DNA from 3 places in the Vibrio sp. Of14-4 genome. Region 2 is predicted to be linked to each of the others. Evidence: riboswitches for the same ligand, from Rfam matches in the RefSeq annotation. Region 2 holds a riboswitch; each other region holds the start of a gene.

Region 1 (2,266 bases), on a different contig from region 2:
TTTTTTTTACCCGCTCGGAAGGTGTTGGAATGAGTTTCCAAGAAATAGCTAACATAACGATAAGTGAAATAACAAACCCTTTGGGGCCAGCAGAAAACGTTAGGACAGTTGCGCTAATACCTACAGGGACTGACACAGAGCTGAGTAAATCAATATCATTAACAAAGACACTTAACGCCATTATTCCAAGAAAAAATAAGACCAGAAGTGTCACATAATATTGATTGCTAGATAAAGAATGCTTCACCACCTATACTCCGCATCGAAATCTTGAAGAGGCAAAATATTAATCGATGCACTAGGGACAATTTATCAGATCAATGTCAAATCAGTGAAAGTTCGCGCTAACATGTTAAAGCCATCACACAGTAGCATTATATTACTCAATAACTTAGGACCAATAGCCTGTTTCTGCTGAGCCAGTTCATAGATGAACACCAAGGGTGACCGCATATCAACGAACATTGGTATGACCATCAAAAAAGTGATGAACAGGCCCTCTTCCCTTCCCAACATTAAGCAATTCGGCATGAGCGATGGCTTGCGTGATATACTGTTTTGCCAAGTATATGGCTTTATGTAATCGATAACCCTGAGCCAAATAAGACGCAATAGCAGAAGATAGTGTACACCCTGTACCATGTGTATTGCGGGTTGAATGACGTCTCGAATGCAACCACTCCGTACGATTAGGTAGGATCAGTAAATCGGAACTATTTGATGAAGACTCCATATGTCCGCCTTTTAAAAGCACAGCCTCACACTCAAGCTGACGCAATGGCTCGATCATACTCTCTACCTGGTGTATATCCTTAGGTTCACTTTTTCCAATAAGCACTGCTCCCTCTGGCAAGTTAGGGGTGACTAAATCGGCCATCGGCAGCAATTTCTCTCTTAATGTACTAATTGAAGAATCTTGTGTGAGTATTTGTCCGCTGGTCGAAACCATCACAGGATCAATGACTAAGTATCGGGGTTTATATTGCTTAAGTTTATCTACAACTATCTTGATTACGCTTGAGTCCACAAGCATTCCTACTTTAACAGCGGCAACATCAAGATCACTAAATACAGCATCTAGCTGACTTTCAATGAGATGAAGTGGTGTCGGATGAATAGCAGAAACGCCAAGTGTATTTTGAGCAGTAATCGCCGTAATAACAGAACAAGCATAACTACCCGTTGCGGAGATGGCTTTAATATCAGCCTGAATACCTGCACCTCCACTACTATCAGAACCCGCAATGGTTAATACAACTGGAGGGATGAGGTCTTGGTTTGGCATAATAGCTCCTTGTACTGGAAGTAAAGAAACGCTTTGCCAATCACAACCACTCAACACGATATAAGTGAGCAAAGTGAGAACAGGTGTCGCTTACGCGCCCGTGCAAATAGTTCCCTACGCCAGTATTAACTGAATCAGGTTCGACGGGTCCCACAATGCGATCTCAGCTTATAAGGCACCAGTCCATATAAGCTCCCCGACTATTTAAATTCAATGCTAGCAAGAAATCGAGTTCTCTAACACCCCAAAATTTATTGTGCCAACGTACGCTTCAGGCATCACACCAACATGCTATCCTATAGTAATGGCTCTCATAGGCTCAGAGGTTTTCTACATGGCGCAAGAAGCTCTTTTATCTCGTATCAACGAACTGCCTCGCATTCAAAAAGTACTTCAAGATTTGCTTAACATGGTGAATGAAGATGAAGTGGATTTCGAGCAACTCTCACAAAAAATATCAACCGATCAGGTGCTTAGCGCAAGACTTTTGCGCATGGCTAACTCTGCTCACTTTGGTGGTAATACGGCCGTCTCTTCCGTTCATCAAGCACTATTACGTGTGGGAACAGGACCGGTAAGAACATTAGTCGTTGCCTCTGTACTATCGAGTGCCTTTCCTAAAGTAAAAACATTAGATCTCAATCAATACTGGATAGACACTTTTGAAGTGTCCGTCATCGCGAGTAAAATTGCTGAGCAAATGAAAGTGGACCCTCACGAAGTTTTTACTACGGGCATCCTACATAATATCGGCGAGCTCATGATTCATACATTAGTGCCTGAGGCTGCTGTACAAATAGCAACACGAACACAAAATGGAGAAGACGCCATATCTGTCCAAGAAGAGTTGCTGAATATCAGCGCTCCAGCATTGGGTGCGAAATTGGCAAGATCATGGCACTTCCCTGCGCCTATGGTTGATGCTATCGCAAACTTCCATGAACCAAGAGACGCTGAGTTATCTCCTCAAATGGCCACAAC
Region 2 (2,266 bases):
CGATCCTGGTCTTAATCCATCACCGAGGGAAAGGGCAACATCATACTGCGCACAAATTTCGCAAATCTCTCTAAAATGTGTGTAAAGAAAGCTTTCTTCATGATGCGCCAAGCACCACTTGGCAATAATCGACCCTCCACGAGAAACGATTCCAGTCACGCGTTTAGCCGTCATAGGGACATAACGTAAAAGAAGGCCAGCATGAATGGTAAAGTAATCAACACCCTGCTCCGCTTGCTCTATCAGTGTGTCACGCATAACTTCCCAGTTCAGGTTTTCAGCAACACCATTGACCTTTTCCAGCGCCTGATACATAGGAACCGTGCCTATTGGCACTGGGCTATTACGTAAAATCCACTCTCGCGTTTCATGAATATTGCGGCCAGTGGAAAGATCCATAACCGTGTCGCCTCCCCATCGAGTTGACCAAACCAGCTTTTCGACTTCCTCTTCAATTGACGACGTAACCGATGAATTACCAATGTTAGCGTTCACTTTAACAAGAAAGTTGCGACCAATGATCATAGGCTCAGACTCGGGATGGTTGATGTTGGAGGGTATAATTGCACGGCCCTGCGCAACCTCCTGACGCACAAACTCAGGGGTAATATCCTTGGGTAAATGGGCGCCAAAGCTTTCACCCGGGTGCTGTTGGTTTAAAGTCTTATCTCGATAGACTGCACGCCCCATATTCTCGCGCAGTGCAATATATTCCATCTCTGGAGTTACGATACCCTTGCGAGCATAATGGAGCTGAGTAACGCATTGACCTTTCTTGGCACGGCGAACACGAGGAAGGTTTCCATACCTAAGATCATCAAGTGTTTCATCCGCTAAGCGCTGCTTAGAATAGACTGAACTTACATCGTCTAGTAGCTCAGTATCACTGCGCTCTATAATCCACTCCTCTCTGAGCTTGGGCAAACCATTATAAAGGTCGATGTTATAGTTTGGGTCTGTATATGGTCCAGACGTGTCATAGACTCTAACAGCTTCATTATGCTCAAAAACGGGGCTCTCTTTGCTTCCACCTATCAAGCTATCAGATAGTCTAATTTCACGCATGGGAACCCGGATATCGGGCCGAGAGCCTTCAACATAGACTTTACTAGAGTTAGGATATGGTGCAGCTGAAAGCGTGTCTATAAACTGTTTTGCTTCCAGTCGAGCTTGTTTGCGATTCGACATAGCATTTTTCCTTGCTTTGTTATTCTTAGATAAAAAGTCATAAAAATGCTTGGCGGAAAGATGCGACAAGAGGTGTCAAACGAGAGCTAAATCGGGTTACTTCAAGTAACAATAACGATACAGCTGTGTTCGACAAGTTGATAGATAAACCAGAACTGAAGCTGGTATAGATATCTTCTCTTGTTCCCTTCGCAGATACTAATCTGATCAGGTTCAACGGATCCCGAATAAACGGTCTCAGCCTTATGGCACTCCGACAAGTAAACAAAGTATATAGAAGAGACTTGGTTAAACCAAGCCAAGTTAAACAGTAATTAGCGAAATATTGACAGTCACTAGAGCCTGATTATCAGTTGAAAGCCCACCCAAGCGGCAGAAATACTCAAAATGACATTCGCTAATACATTGAGGCCCATTTTAAAAAACTCGCCCTGCTGCATCAGCAAAACATTATCCATAGAAAAAGTCGAGAATGTGGTCAAAGCCCCAAGAAAGCCCAAGCCGATAATTTGGCGCCATGGTTCACTGGCTAACATTTCATTTTCAAATGCAGCAATGAGAAGCCCCATGACAAAAGAGCCAGCCACATTAACTGTCAAGGTTCCGTACGGAAAACCTCTTCCAAGTAAGGCAACAAAAAACTCAGTCACAAGATAACGCGAACATGCCCCCAAGGCCCCACCTAGTGCAATAAACCCAAGAATCGAAAGCTGTCCCATTATCTCCCCCAGAGAATGCCTGTTACCTTTGGATAGTTAACGATCAATAGTAACAAATTATCGAGTAATATCACTGCAAAATAACATGAGATTTAAAAAGTTACAGGAGTCACTTTACTTCGACATAACCCATTAAGCCCGTTTTCATATGCTCAATCACATGGCAATGATACATCCAGCGGCCGGGATTGTCGGCAACAAACGCCGCTTTAGCCGTCCCATTCTTACCAAGCAACACTGTGTCGGTATGAAAAGGTTCTTCTACTTTTTTGCCATTCAGCTCCAATACTGTGAATGTATGCCCATGCAAGTGGATTGGATGATGGTATTGAGTAACATTCTTTAGATAGAAAATGTAT
Region 3 (2,266 bases), on a different contig from region 2:
ATTAAGCCTTTATTGCCATAGATAGACACCAAGCCAAATATTCCAACCAACACAGGCAATACTAAAGTGGAGGAAAAGAGCTTGAGTACCCACTGCTTACCAACAAATGAATTTCGATACAAAGCATGAGCAACGGGAATAGCCAGTCCAATACTCAACAAAGTTGATAATGAAGCTTGATAGAAACTGAACTTAGTGACGTGTCGATAATAAGGGTCAGACCATATTTGTGACACGTCTAATGAAGGAGTAAAAGACAATAATGCGCCAATGGCACAAATAACAAAGGCCGCGATGCATATCGCGACCCAGAGTCCTAATTTGGGGATTTTATACAAAAGGTACCCTTAGAAAGTCAAAGCGCTTTGCCATTCTCTAATCCATGCCTTGCGGTTTTGAGCCACCTCTTCTTCATTCAAGCTCAGTGCTTTATTGGGAATGGTGAGAGTGTCAAAGCCCTCAGGTAAAGTGACGTCTGTGACCGGATACATCCAGTTACCCGTAGGCATCAGAGATTGAAAATCATCGCTCAAAATAAAGGCCATAAATTGGTCAGACAATTGAGGATTTTTTGATGATTTGACCTTAGCGGCAACTTCAACTTGGGTATAATGGCCTTCGCTAAAATCCGCAGCAGCAAACTTTGCGTCATTCTCAGCAATCAAGTGATAAGCCGGAGATGTGGTATACGAGAGTACCATATCGGCTTCACCATCAAGAAATAGCGAATAGGCTTCAGACCACCCTTTCGTCACTGTCACTGTTTTCTTCGCTAACTGCTGCCAAGCAGGAGAGACAGCATCGCCATAAACAGACTTCATCCATAACATCAAGCCTTGACCCGGCGTTGAAGTACGCGGATCTTGGTAGATAACTTTAAGATCGTCACGAGATTCCACTAGCTCTTTGAGACTATGGGGAGGCTTTGACAATTTTTCCTTGTTATATACAAAGGCAAAATAACCAAAATCATAGGGCAGAAATACTGAGTCACTCCAACCATTAGGCAAGTCGACTGTTTTGGTATCAACCTGATGTTCAGTAAGCAAACCGGTTTTCTTGGCTTCAGGCATTAAGTTCTTATCTAAGCCGAGTACAATATCTGCTTTGCTATTTTTACCTTCTAAACGCAAGCGATTAAGAATTGACACGCCATCATCTAGAGCAACAAAGTTCAAGTCGCAGTGACATTTTTCCTCAAATGCTTGCTCTATTTGAGGGCCAGGGCCCCACTTAGCCGCAAAAGAATCATAGGTATATACGGTTAATGTATTATCCGCTGATGATGCAGAAAATGATGCAAATAGCGCTAAAGCCATAGTGCTATGAAGGGTTTTCACTGCTCGCTCTCCTTGATTGAGCGGCACAGGTTTGAGCAAACATTTATCACAAATATTTTGACTCAATTCCTACGCCAGTATTATCTGGTTCAGGTATACGGGTCCAAGGCAGTACCTTATCTCAGCCTTATCACCAATAGTGATAACCAGCTCCCCGTTGAGTGTTGACCGAATTGTAATGGGAATTGAGTTATTTATCTAGAGTCATATCCCCAGCGTGGCACCATCTTTTGTTCTATACCTAAATGATCCAAGACTCGAGCAACCATAAAATCCACCAAATCTTCAATTGAAGACGGTTGATGATAAAAGCCAGGTGCTGCTGGCATGATAGTGACGCCCATTTGAGAGAGTTTGAGCATATTTTCCAAATGCAAAGTCGAAAACGGTGTTTCTCGCACAACCAAGAGTAATTGGCCGCGCTCTTTTATGACCACATCTGCCGCTCGCTCAATAAGATTATCTGACATTCCATGAGCAATTGCTGCAACACTGCCTGAAGAACAAGGACAAACCACCATCTGTTTCGGCGCAGCAGAACCTGATGCCACAGGTGAAAACCAATCATCTTTACCATAGACATGCAATTGTTCAGGATCGCAACCAAGGTATTCCACCAAGGTTGCTTGGATAGCTTGAGGGTTGCCGGGCAGTTTCATATCGTGCTCAGTGGCAAGCACCACTCTCGCTGCAGAAGATATCAGCAAGTGAACCTGATACTCTGCGGCTAGTAAGCATTGCAGAAGCCTCAATCCGTATGGCGCTCCCGATGCACCTGTAAAGGCTAATGTTATCGCTTTATTGTTTATTTGATTCATACTACTAGGTTCATTTACTCGGCAAGTTTGGCCAACAACTTTTCTTGTATGCCTTCAAAACCGCCGTTACTCATTACTAGGATTTGATCGCCTGGCATACTTCGCTCT

What was found. Region 2 has a riboswitch for thiamine pyrophosphate ahead of thiC (phosphomethylpyrimidine synthase ThiC). Riboswitches for the same ligand answer to the same signal wherever they lie in the genome.
Region 1: another riboswitch for thiamine pyrophosphate. It lies ahead of thiD (bifunctional hydroxymethylpyrimidine kinase/phosphomethylpyrimidine kinase); the one in region 2 lies ahead of thiC (phosphomethylpyrimidine synthase ThiC).
Region 3: another riboswitch for thiamine pyrophosphate. It lies ahead of thiB (thiamine ABC transporter substrate binding subunit); the one in region 2 lies ahead of thiC (phosphomethylpyrimidine synthase ThiC).

What each region holds. Positions count from the first base shown of each region.
Region 1 covers NZ_JAKRGI010000002.1:268,094-270,359, reverse strand. The annotation lists gene MHN79_RS03470 (phosphatase PAP2 family protein) at 1-247, opposite strand, end outside; gene thiD (bifunctional hydroxymethylpyrimidine kinase/phosphomethylpyrimidine kinase) at 455-1,285, opposite strand; TPP riboswitch at 1,380-1,494, opposite strand; gene MHN79_RS03460 (HDOD domain-containing protein) at 1,620-2,266, shown strand, end outside.
Region 2 covers NZ_JAKRGI010000033.1:1,855-4,120, reverse strand. The annotation lists gene thiC (phosphomethylpyrimidine synthase ThiC) at 1-1,188, opposite strand, end outside; TPP riboswitch at 1,356-1,454, opposite strand; gene crcB (fluoride efflux transporter CrcB) at 1,524-1,907, opposite strand; gene MHN79_RS19895 (multicopper oxidase family protein) at 2,017-2,266, opposite strand, start outside.
Region 3 covers NZ_JAKRGI010000025.1:24,326-26,591, reverse strand. The annotation lists gene thiP (thiamine/thiamine pyrophosphate ABC transporter permease ThiP) at 1-338, opposite strand, end outside; gene thiB (thiamine ABC transporter substrate binding subunit) at 348-1,340, opposite strand; TPP riboswitch at 1,390-1,507, opposite strand; gene MHN79_RS18660 (flavin prenyltransferase UbiX) at 1,535-2,158, opposite strand; gene mpl (UDP-N-acetylmuramate:L-alanyl-gamma-D-glutamyl-meso-diaminopimelate ligase) at 2,173-2,266, opposite strand, start outside.